One region of the Actinomadura sp. 1N219 genome, then DNA from elsewhere that is predicted to be linked to it. Evidence: riboswitches for the same ligand, from Rfam matches in the RefSeq annotation. Region 1 holds a riboswitch; the other holds the start of a gene.
The links. A riboswitch is a leader RNA that binds a small molecule or an ion and turns the genes downstream of it on or off. The one in region 1 is predicted to bind cyclic di-AMP.
Positions count from the first base shown of each region.

Region 2: it holds a riboswitch for cyclic di-AMP, as region 1 does, so the genes downstream of both, ACH35V_RS09395 (CHAP domain-containing protein) here and ACH35V_RS29310 (NlpC/P60 family protein) in region 1, are expected to answer to the same signal.

Region 1 is NZ_JBIRAY010000011.1:22,085-25,910, forward strand. Features, by position in the region: gene ACH35V_RS29300 (RDD family protein) at 1-782, opposite strand, end outside; gene ACH35V_RS29305 (amino-acid N-acetyltransferase) at 787-1,308, opposite strand; cyclic di-AMP (ydaO/yuaA leader) riboswitch at 1,591-1,785, shown strand; gene ACH35V_RS29310 (NlpC/P60 family protein) at 1,894-2,820, shown strand; gene ACH35V_RS29315 (LuxR C-terminal-related transcriptional regulator) at 3,624-3,826, opposite strand, start outside.
Region 2 is NZ_JBIRAY010000002.1:134,192-138,017, forward strand. Features, by position in the region: gene ACH35V_RS09385 (NYN domain-containing protein) at 1-232, shown strand, start outside; gene ACH35V_RS09390 (NlpC/P60 family protein) at 552-1,460, shown strand; cyclic di-AMP (ydaO/yuaA leader) riboswitch at 1,958-2,159, shown strand; cyclic di-AMP (ydaO/yuaA leader) riboswitch at 2,317-2,455, shown strand; gene ACH35V_RS09395 (CHAP domain-containing protein) at 2,465-3,295, shown strand; gene ACH35V_RS09400 (hypothetical protein) at 3,338-3,826, shown strand, end outside.

The DNA of each region.
Region 1 (3,826 bases):
GTGTACTCGTCGTATCCGGTTCGCTCGTCGATGACCAGTGTCCCGGCGAAGCGGTCGTGGAGGGCCTGGTGCAGGGGCTGGTCCCAGATCGCCCACAGGTACGCCATCAGCGCACCCGCCCAGACCAGCACCATCCCGTACGCGGCGTAGTCCCACACCATCACCGCTATGACGAGGAAGAAGAACACGCCGATCTGGTAACCCACATGGACGATTCCAGCGCGCCAGATGGCCTGCGTAGTGGTCAGTGGTTCCCCGCCAGGCGCCTGGACGATCCCGATGCCCATGATGCGTTTGCCGAGCGTCCGTCCAGACATGGATAGCTGGACGGCCTCATAGAGCAGCGGCAGCACCGACAGGACGCAGAAGAGCGTGAAGATGATGGGCCAGTTCCACACACCCCCCTCGTCCTCGGTCTTGCTGCCTGGCTTGCCCAGGCCGAACGCACCGATCGTGATCGGCAGGACGAGTGCGAACCCGAAGACCGCGACGAGCCCGTTGTCGATGAGGCGCGCCCCTGCGCGGCGAAGTATCGGAGCCAGCGGCATCTCACCGCCGCCGTACTCGTCATAGGACGCGTCGTACGGCTCGTTGTACCCCGGCTGCTGCCCCCACTGCTGCTGGGTCTGCTGTTGAGGCTGCTGCCATTGCTGCTGAGGCTGGCTCTGCGGCTGCTGTTGAGGTTGCTGCCATTGGGGACCTTGGTACGGGGGCGGCGGGCCGTAGGCGCCCTGCCCCTGCTGCGGCGGGTAACGCCGTCCGCGGTTCGGGGAATCGCTCATCGGGTCAGTCCTCCAGGCGAAGCAACATCCGGGTGTTGCCCAACGTATTGGGCTTGACCCGATCGAGGTTCAAGAACTCTGCAACGCCTTCGTCGTAGGAGCGGAGAAGCTCCTCGTACACCTCTGGCGCCACCGGAGTCCCCAGGATCTGCTGGAAGCCATGGCGCGCGAAGAACTCCACTTCGAAGGTAAGACAGAACACCCTCCGCACGCCGAGTTCCCTAGCGTTCTCCAGCAGACGGGTGACAATTCGGTGGCCGATGCCACGGCCGCCGTACTCCTTGTCCACGGCGACGGAGCGGACCTCCGCAAGGTCCTCCCACATCACGTGCAGCGCGCCGCAGGCGACGACCCGTCCCGGCGTCCCGTGCTGCACGTCCTCGGCGACCCAGAACTCCTGGACGTCCTCGTACAGCTTCACCGCGGACTTCTTCAGCAGGCGTCGTCCCGACCCGGCGTACAGATCGACCAGCCTGCGGATCTCTTGAACGTCGGCGGTACGGGCTCGCCGGATCACGACCTCCACAAACAGGCGAGATTATCGAACGTGGCGCCTTAACAACTGTCGGCGGGTCGGTGCATGCGTCGGCATCCATCCCGTGTAACTAGATAAAACCGACTAGGCATTGCCCATAGCGCATCCGGAAAAGTGAGCAAGAACACACGGACGCCCGGGGAGCGCGGCGCGTGGACGGGAGCTGACGGGCGTCGCCACCTGCGATTTCTCAGGTTCTGGTTGGCATCTAATGCGGCTTCCGTTAGTGTCCTGCGCTGACATCGGCCTACCGCAGGACGGAGGCCGAACCGCCGAGTCCACGGGCCGCAACCAGCGCCCCGAGGAGCCGGGGACCCACTTCCGGATCGTTCGGGGATCGCCCCCGGGCTCTTGCCGTGAGGGGTGAATCCGCAGCCCGCGTGGAACCGACTTCCGCGCGCGCCAGCGGACGGGCTGCTCCAGCCCCAACCCGTCAGCTAACTCGGTAGGCGGACAAGGAGAGGAGAATTCGTGGAGCCATCGCGCCCTGTTTCCCTTTCAAGATCTGCTCGTTCAAGCTCCCCGCAGCCAGCACCGGGCCGGAGGACGACCCGGTTCCGCGTCCGGGCGATCACCGTGGCCGGCGCCCTCGCCGTCCTTTCGGTCGCGCCGCACACGACCGCTGTGGCGCACGCCGAGCCTGAGCCGTCCACGAAGGAACTCAGGACGAAGGCCCTTAAGCTGGCCGACGAGCTGGAGCAGCTCACCGAGCAGTACAACGGGCTGAAGGTCAAGCTCGCCCAGTCGCAGCGCGCCGCCAAGGTCGCCACAGAGAACGCCCAGCGGCAGGAGAAGTCTCTCGAGACCATCCGCCAGAAGGTCGGCTCCCTGGCCGCTACCAGCTACATGCAGGGCGGCTCTGACCCCGCGGTGTCGTTCGTCGCCTCCCAGGACCCGCAGTCCGTTCTCGACCAGGCCGCCACGCTCAACTACTTCGCCAAGCGCGACAGCAGCAAAGTCCTCGGTCTGATGCAGGCGATGCAGGCCGCGCAGCGCGCCCGTAAGTCCGCCGAAGAGCGCGCCAAGCAGGTGCAGGCGCTGCGCACGCAACTCGACTCGCAGCGCAAGAAGGTCACCGAAACTTACGAGAAGGTCCGCGGCAAGCTCGTCAAGAGGGACCCCACCCAGCTCGCCAAGCTCCCCGTCGTCGGCACCGGTAAGGGCGCGCAAGCGCTGCGGTACGCGATGAGCAAGATCGGTGTCCCGTACGTCTGGGGCGCCGCCGGGCCGAACTCCTTCGACTGCTCAGGCCTGACAATGTGGGCCTACAAGCAGGTGGGCATCAACCTGCCGCACTACACCGGCAGCCAGTGGAACGCCGGCACCCACGTATCGCGCAGCGAACTTCAGCCGGGCGACCTCGTGTTCTTCCATTCCGACCTGCACCACATGGGGATGTACGTCGGCGGCGGCAAGATGCTGCACGCGCCCCACACCGGCGACGTTGTGAAGATCGCCCCCATATCCGGACGTCCGTACGCGGGCGCCGTCCGGGTCGCCTGACCCCGAAGACCGCCGATTCAACCCGTCCGACAGCGCGCGCCCTGGAGACGACGAACCTCGGGGACGCCATGCACGGCCCCGCAAAGGGGCGGCGCGGTCAAGGACCCTGGCTCCTTCTACGTCCACTAACACCCGGCGCCGCCCGGACGCCCTAGCAACCGACCGGCCCCGTCCATCGCACGAGGTAGTCAAGGACGCCACAGGACGAACGGCCCCAGGGCCCGGCACGCGAACCGGGCGTTCGGGTGTGCCCGCTTGGGCGTCCTACGGAATTGGCTGGGCGGCTGATGCCCATACACGGAGCTGTCCGCGGAGGCGCGCTACGAGCGTTGGCAGGGCGGACGCAGACGGATGGCGGGTTCGGAAGGCTCGCTGAACGGACGCATCCACGTCCTCGATGCCCCGTCAGAACGAGGGGCCCTGAATTTCTCAGCACGGGCGGCTCACGGCGCTCGGTAGATGCCCCTGAGCGCTCCCGTGCGGGCCGCTTGACAGCCGTCACGGCGGACTCTGAAGCCGTCCTAGGTCGCTCCCTCCACGGAGCGGAGGGCGGGCCTGAGGCCGCGCGTCATCGATGACGTCCCAGCCGGGGTGTGTACGGGTGTCGAAAAGATCGAGGGCGTGCTTGAGAAGATCCACGGCGTGGTTTGAACACCGTCCGCGGCGACGCCTCCTGCAGGGACCTACCTGTCAGGGCGCGGGCGCCGCCGCTGCGGGGTCGGACGGGGGTTCTTCCGAAGATTTCTCCGCCTGGATTCTCGTGGCGCTCGCCGTCCCCGGACGAGCGTCGTTGGGGGTTGCCGCTAGATGAGCTGCCTTCGGGCCGCCCACACCACGGCCTCGATAGGGGTGTTGACCTCCAGCCGGTCGCAGATGGTCCGCAACCGGCGTCGCAAGGTCCGTGCGCTCAACTCCAGCTTGCGAGCCGCCACATCGGCGGTGACACCGCTGGCGATCTGAGCGAGCAGCCGAATCTCTTCCTCGCTCAGCCCGAAATCGTCGGTGC
Region 2 (3,826 bases), on a different contig from region 1:
CGCGGAGCTGGACGCGCCGGTCGCCATCGCGGCGCCGCGCGGCGTCCGGGTGCTGTTCAGCCGCCCGGGGCAGACCGCGGACGAGCTGATCGGCGAGCTGGTGCGGGCGGAGCCGCAGGGCCGCGCGGTCGTGGTGGTGTCGTCGGACCGCGAGGTGGCCGACGCGGCGCGGCGCGCGAACGCCCGGCCGTGCCCGTCGACGCTCCTGCTCCGGCGACTCGGCAGGTCATGAGGCGGCCAGGCCATAAGGCGGCCATAAGGTCCCGATAAGGGAAGTTTCGCACTCAGTGAGGTCGAAGTAACAGAAGGTGGACAATGTCCAACGATGTCGATCAAAGAGTGACGTATCGGTTGTGACGGTTGTTGACCCTCGCTAATGTCGTCCGCTGACGTCGTGGACGAGAGGGGCGAAACCGACCGTGGCCAAAGAACTCATCGGGGCACCGGAGCAGCGGCGTGACCGTAGAGGCGGCTCGGCGAACAGCGGCATCTCCCGTCGCCTGGCGGCTTTGACCTGCCTGACCGTGACCGCCTCCCTCGCGTCTCCCCTGGTGGCGCCCGCAAGCGCCGATCCCAGACCGACCAGGGCGCAGGCGCAGAAGAAGCTGACCCAGCTCAACGAGGAGATGGACAAGAAGGTCGAGCAGTACAACCAGCTCAACGAGAAGCTCAAGATCGCCAAGAAGAAGCTCGACGCCGCGTCGAAGGCGAGCAAGCAGGAGGAGGCGACCTTCGAGCAGCAGCGCTCCAAGATCGCCCAGATGGCCGCGGACGCGTACAAGAACGGCGAGTCGACCGACGTCACCGGCTTCGTCGGCAGCGGCGACCCGCAGGCCGTCCTCGACCAGGCGGCGGTCTTCTCGCACCTGTCGCAGGAGCGCAGCTCCCAGCTCACCCAGTTCCTGGCCACCGCGCAGCGGCTGCGCCGCGAGCAGGCCGTGTCCAAGGCCGCCTACGACGAGGTGAAGGCCAAGACCGACGAGCTGAAGAAGCAGAAGAAGGAGCTGGACGCGAAGGTCGGGAAGCAGGAGGCGCTGGTCCGGCGGCTCGGCGGCGGCACGTCGTCCGGCGGGGGTGTCGGCGGCACCTACAACGGCCCCGCCAGCGGCCCGGCCCGCGAGGCGCTCAACTTCGCCTACGCGCAGAAGGGCAAGCCGTACTCGTACGGCGCCGAGGGCCCCGGCTCCTACGACTGCTCGGGCCTGACCATGAAGGCGTGGGCGGCGGCGGGCGTCAACATCACCCGCACCACCAACTCCCAGTACGCCGCCACGAAGCGGGTGGCCAAGAGCAACCTGCAGCCCGGCGACCTGGTGTTCTTCAGCGGGCTCGGCCACGTCGGCCTGTACGTGGGCGGCGGCCAGATGATCCACGCCCCCAGCACGGGCAAGACCGTCCAGGTCGTGAACATCACCTCGGGCTACTACCTGAGCAACTACTACGGCGCCGGGCGTCCCTGACGCCCCGCCCGTCCGGCGCCCGCACGCGGCCGGACGGACCGCCTTCGGCAACGGACCAGGCTTTGACCTGGTCCGTTGTTGATTTTGTGGGGGTTTGCCTTCTGTTGGGGCTTTGGTACCTTGTACCACTCACGGCGCCGTCCAGACGCCGTGTCCCCGCGGCGCTCACCAAGCGCCACGGCCCACGCGGCACGTTCATCGGCCGCGTGCCGGCGGCGCGAGCCACGCGCCGTCTCCCCCCGGCGGCGCGCTCCACGCGTCGTCCCGCGGTGCCGCGACGGCGCCGCGACGGTCTCACGCAGACCTCGCCCGACCCCGCCCACCGTGCGCACGCCCGCAGCGTGCATGGCGCTGAGAGCGCTGCCACGGCGATCCCGGAGGTCAGGCCGCCGGACGGTCCCCGGTGACGGGCCGCCGTCCGCACACAACATCACGCGCCGCTCTTTCGCACGCGGGAGACAGGTCCCGCGCACGGGCCCCATATCGCCCCCAGGATCGCAGCGGCAGCGCCGAATCCGCCGACGCGCGGAACCGGGGACCCATAACGCCGGAGTCCAGGGACCGTCCCTGGACGGGCAATGTCCGGCGCCCGGGGTGAATCGGCGCGCCTCTCCCGGACGACCCGGTGAGAGTCCGCCGTAGGGCCACTTCCTCGCCCGAACCCGTCAGCTAACCCGGTAGGCGTCTGGAAGAACGAAGGAGTGAAACCGCAGCGTTACCTGGGCGTGGTCGCCCCAGTGCGGCCACGCCCGCATAACCTCTGCGCTCCGCGCCGGCGTTTCCGCTCGCCGGAGTATCCCCCCAACCGACCGGCGCGCCCGCCCCCGGGCCGCCACCGCCGAGTCCGCGGACCGCCCTGCAAAGCGCGGCGGGACGCGAAGCCGGGGACCCACCTGTCCTCTCGGGGTGAATCGGCCTGCCCGCGTGCGGGCCGTAGGGCGGCTTCCACGCCCGAACCCGTCAGCTAACCCGGTAGGCGGCATGGAAGTCGAGGAGATCCCCCCGTGCCAGGCATCCACCGCAAGAAGACCCCGGGCAGGCACCGCAAGCCGAGCGCCCGGACCATCACATGGCGGACGACCGGCGGCGTCGTCGTCGGCGCCGCCGTCCTCGGCACCGCCGCGGCCACCGCGCAGGCGTCGGTCCTGCCGTTCGGCTCGCCGCCCGCCACGAACGCGTCCTCCGAGCTGGCGACCGCCGGGAAGGACGCGCGCGGAACCGCGTCCAAGGACCGCAAGAAGGACGAGCTCAAACGCAAGAGCCCCAACGCCGCCAAGGGCAAGGGCGACGCCGTGAAGCGCGGCGGCGCGCCCGCGAAACCGTCCGGTGCGCCATCCGAGGAGTCGCGGCCCACCGCCGCTGAGGCCATCAAGCTCGCCAGGTCGCAGGTGGGGATCGAGGAGGACGGCGGCGGCGAGACCAAGTTCCAGAAGTGGTACATGGGCACGTCCCGCGCCCAGGAGACGCTCGCCCGCGACGGCGGCTCCCTCGGCGGCTACAGCGACGCGAACTGGTGCGACATGTTCATCTCCTGGATCGGCGAGCAGATCGGCTTCACCGACCAGATCGGCAGCGACGCCTGGACCGTCGCCCACGCCCGCTGGTTCCAGGCCAACGGCCGCTGGGGCACCGAGCCGAGGCCGGGCGCGATCGTCTTCTACGCGTGGGACGGCGGCAAGTCCAGCGGCGACATCCGGCACGTCGGCATGGTGATCAAGAAGGTGGACGACGGCACGATCGAGGCCGTCGAGGGCAACACCGGCAACGCCGTCCAGGTCAAGGAGCGCTCGACCAGCGACATCGTCGGCTACGGATACCCCGACTACAAGTCGTGACGTCCGTCTCCCCACTCCTGTGGGCTGCATAGGATCGCGCGCATGAAAGACGGCTCCGGCGAAGGCGACGCGCACGGACGCGCCCTCACGCGGCGCGGGGCGCTCGCTCTCGGCGCGGGCGGGGCCGGGGCGCTGCTCGCCGGAGTCACGGGGCTGCTCGCCGCGCGTTCCGGCGACGACGCGGCGCCGCGCCCCCGCGAGACCAGGGCGGCTGGCCGGTTCGACGCCGGCGACGCAGAGACCGTCCTCGGCAACCGCGCGCGGGCCGTCCGGTCCGGCGACCGGACGGCCTTCCTCGCGACGGTCGGCTCCGCGCCCGCCGCGTTCCAGGACGCCCAGTCCCGCCTCTACGCCAACCTCCGCAGGCTCCCGCTGGCCGGATGGCGCGAACAGGTCGTCACCACCCAGGCCGTGGACGGCGAGGACGGCGTCACCGTCGTCCGCGTCAAAGTGCGCTACAAGCTGCGCGGTTTCGACCGCGGCGACGTGGTCCGCACCCAGTACCTGGCCCTGGCGCAGCGCTCCGGCGCC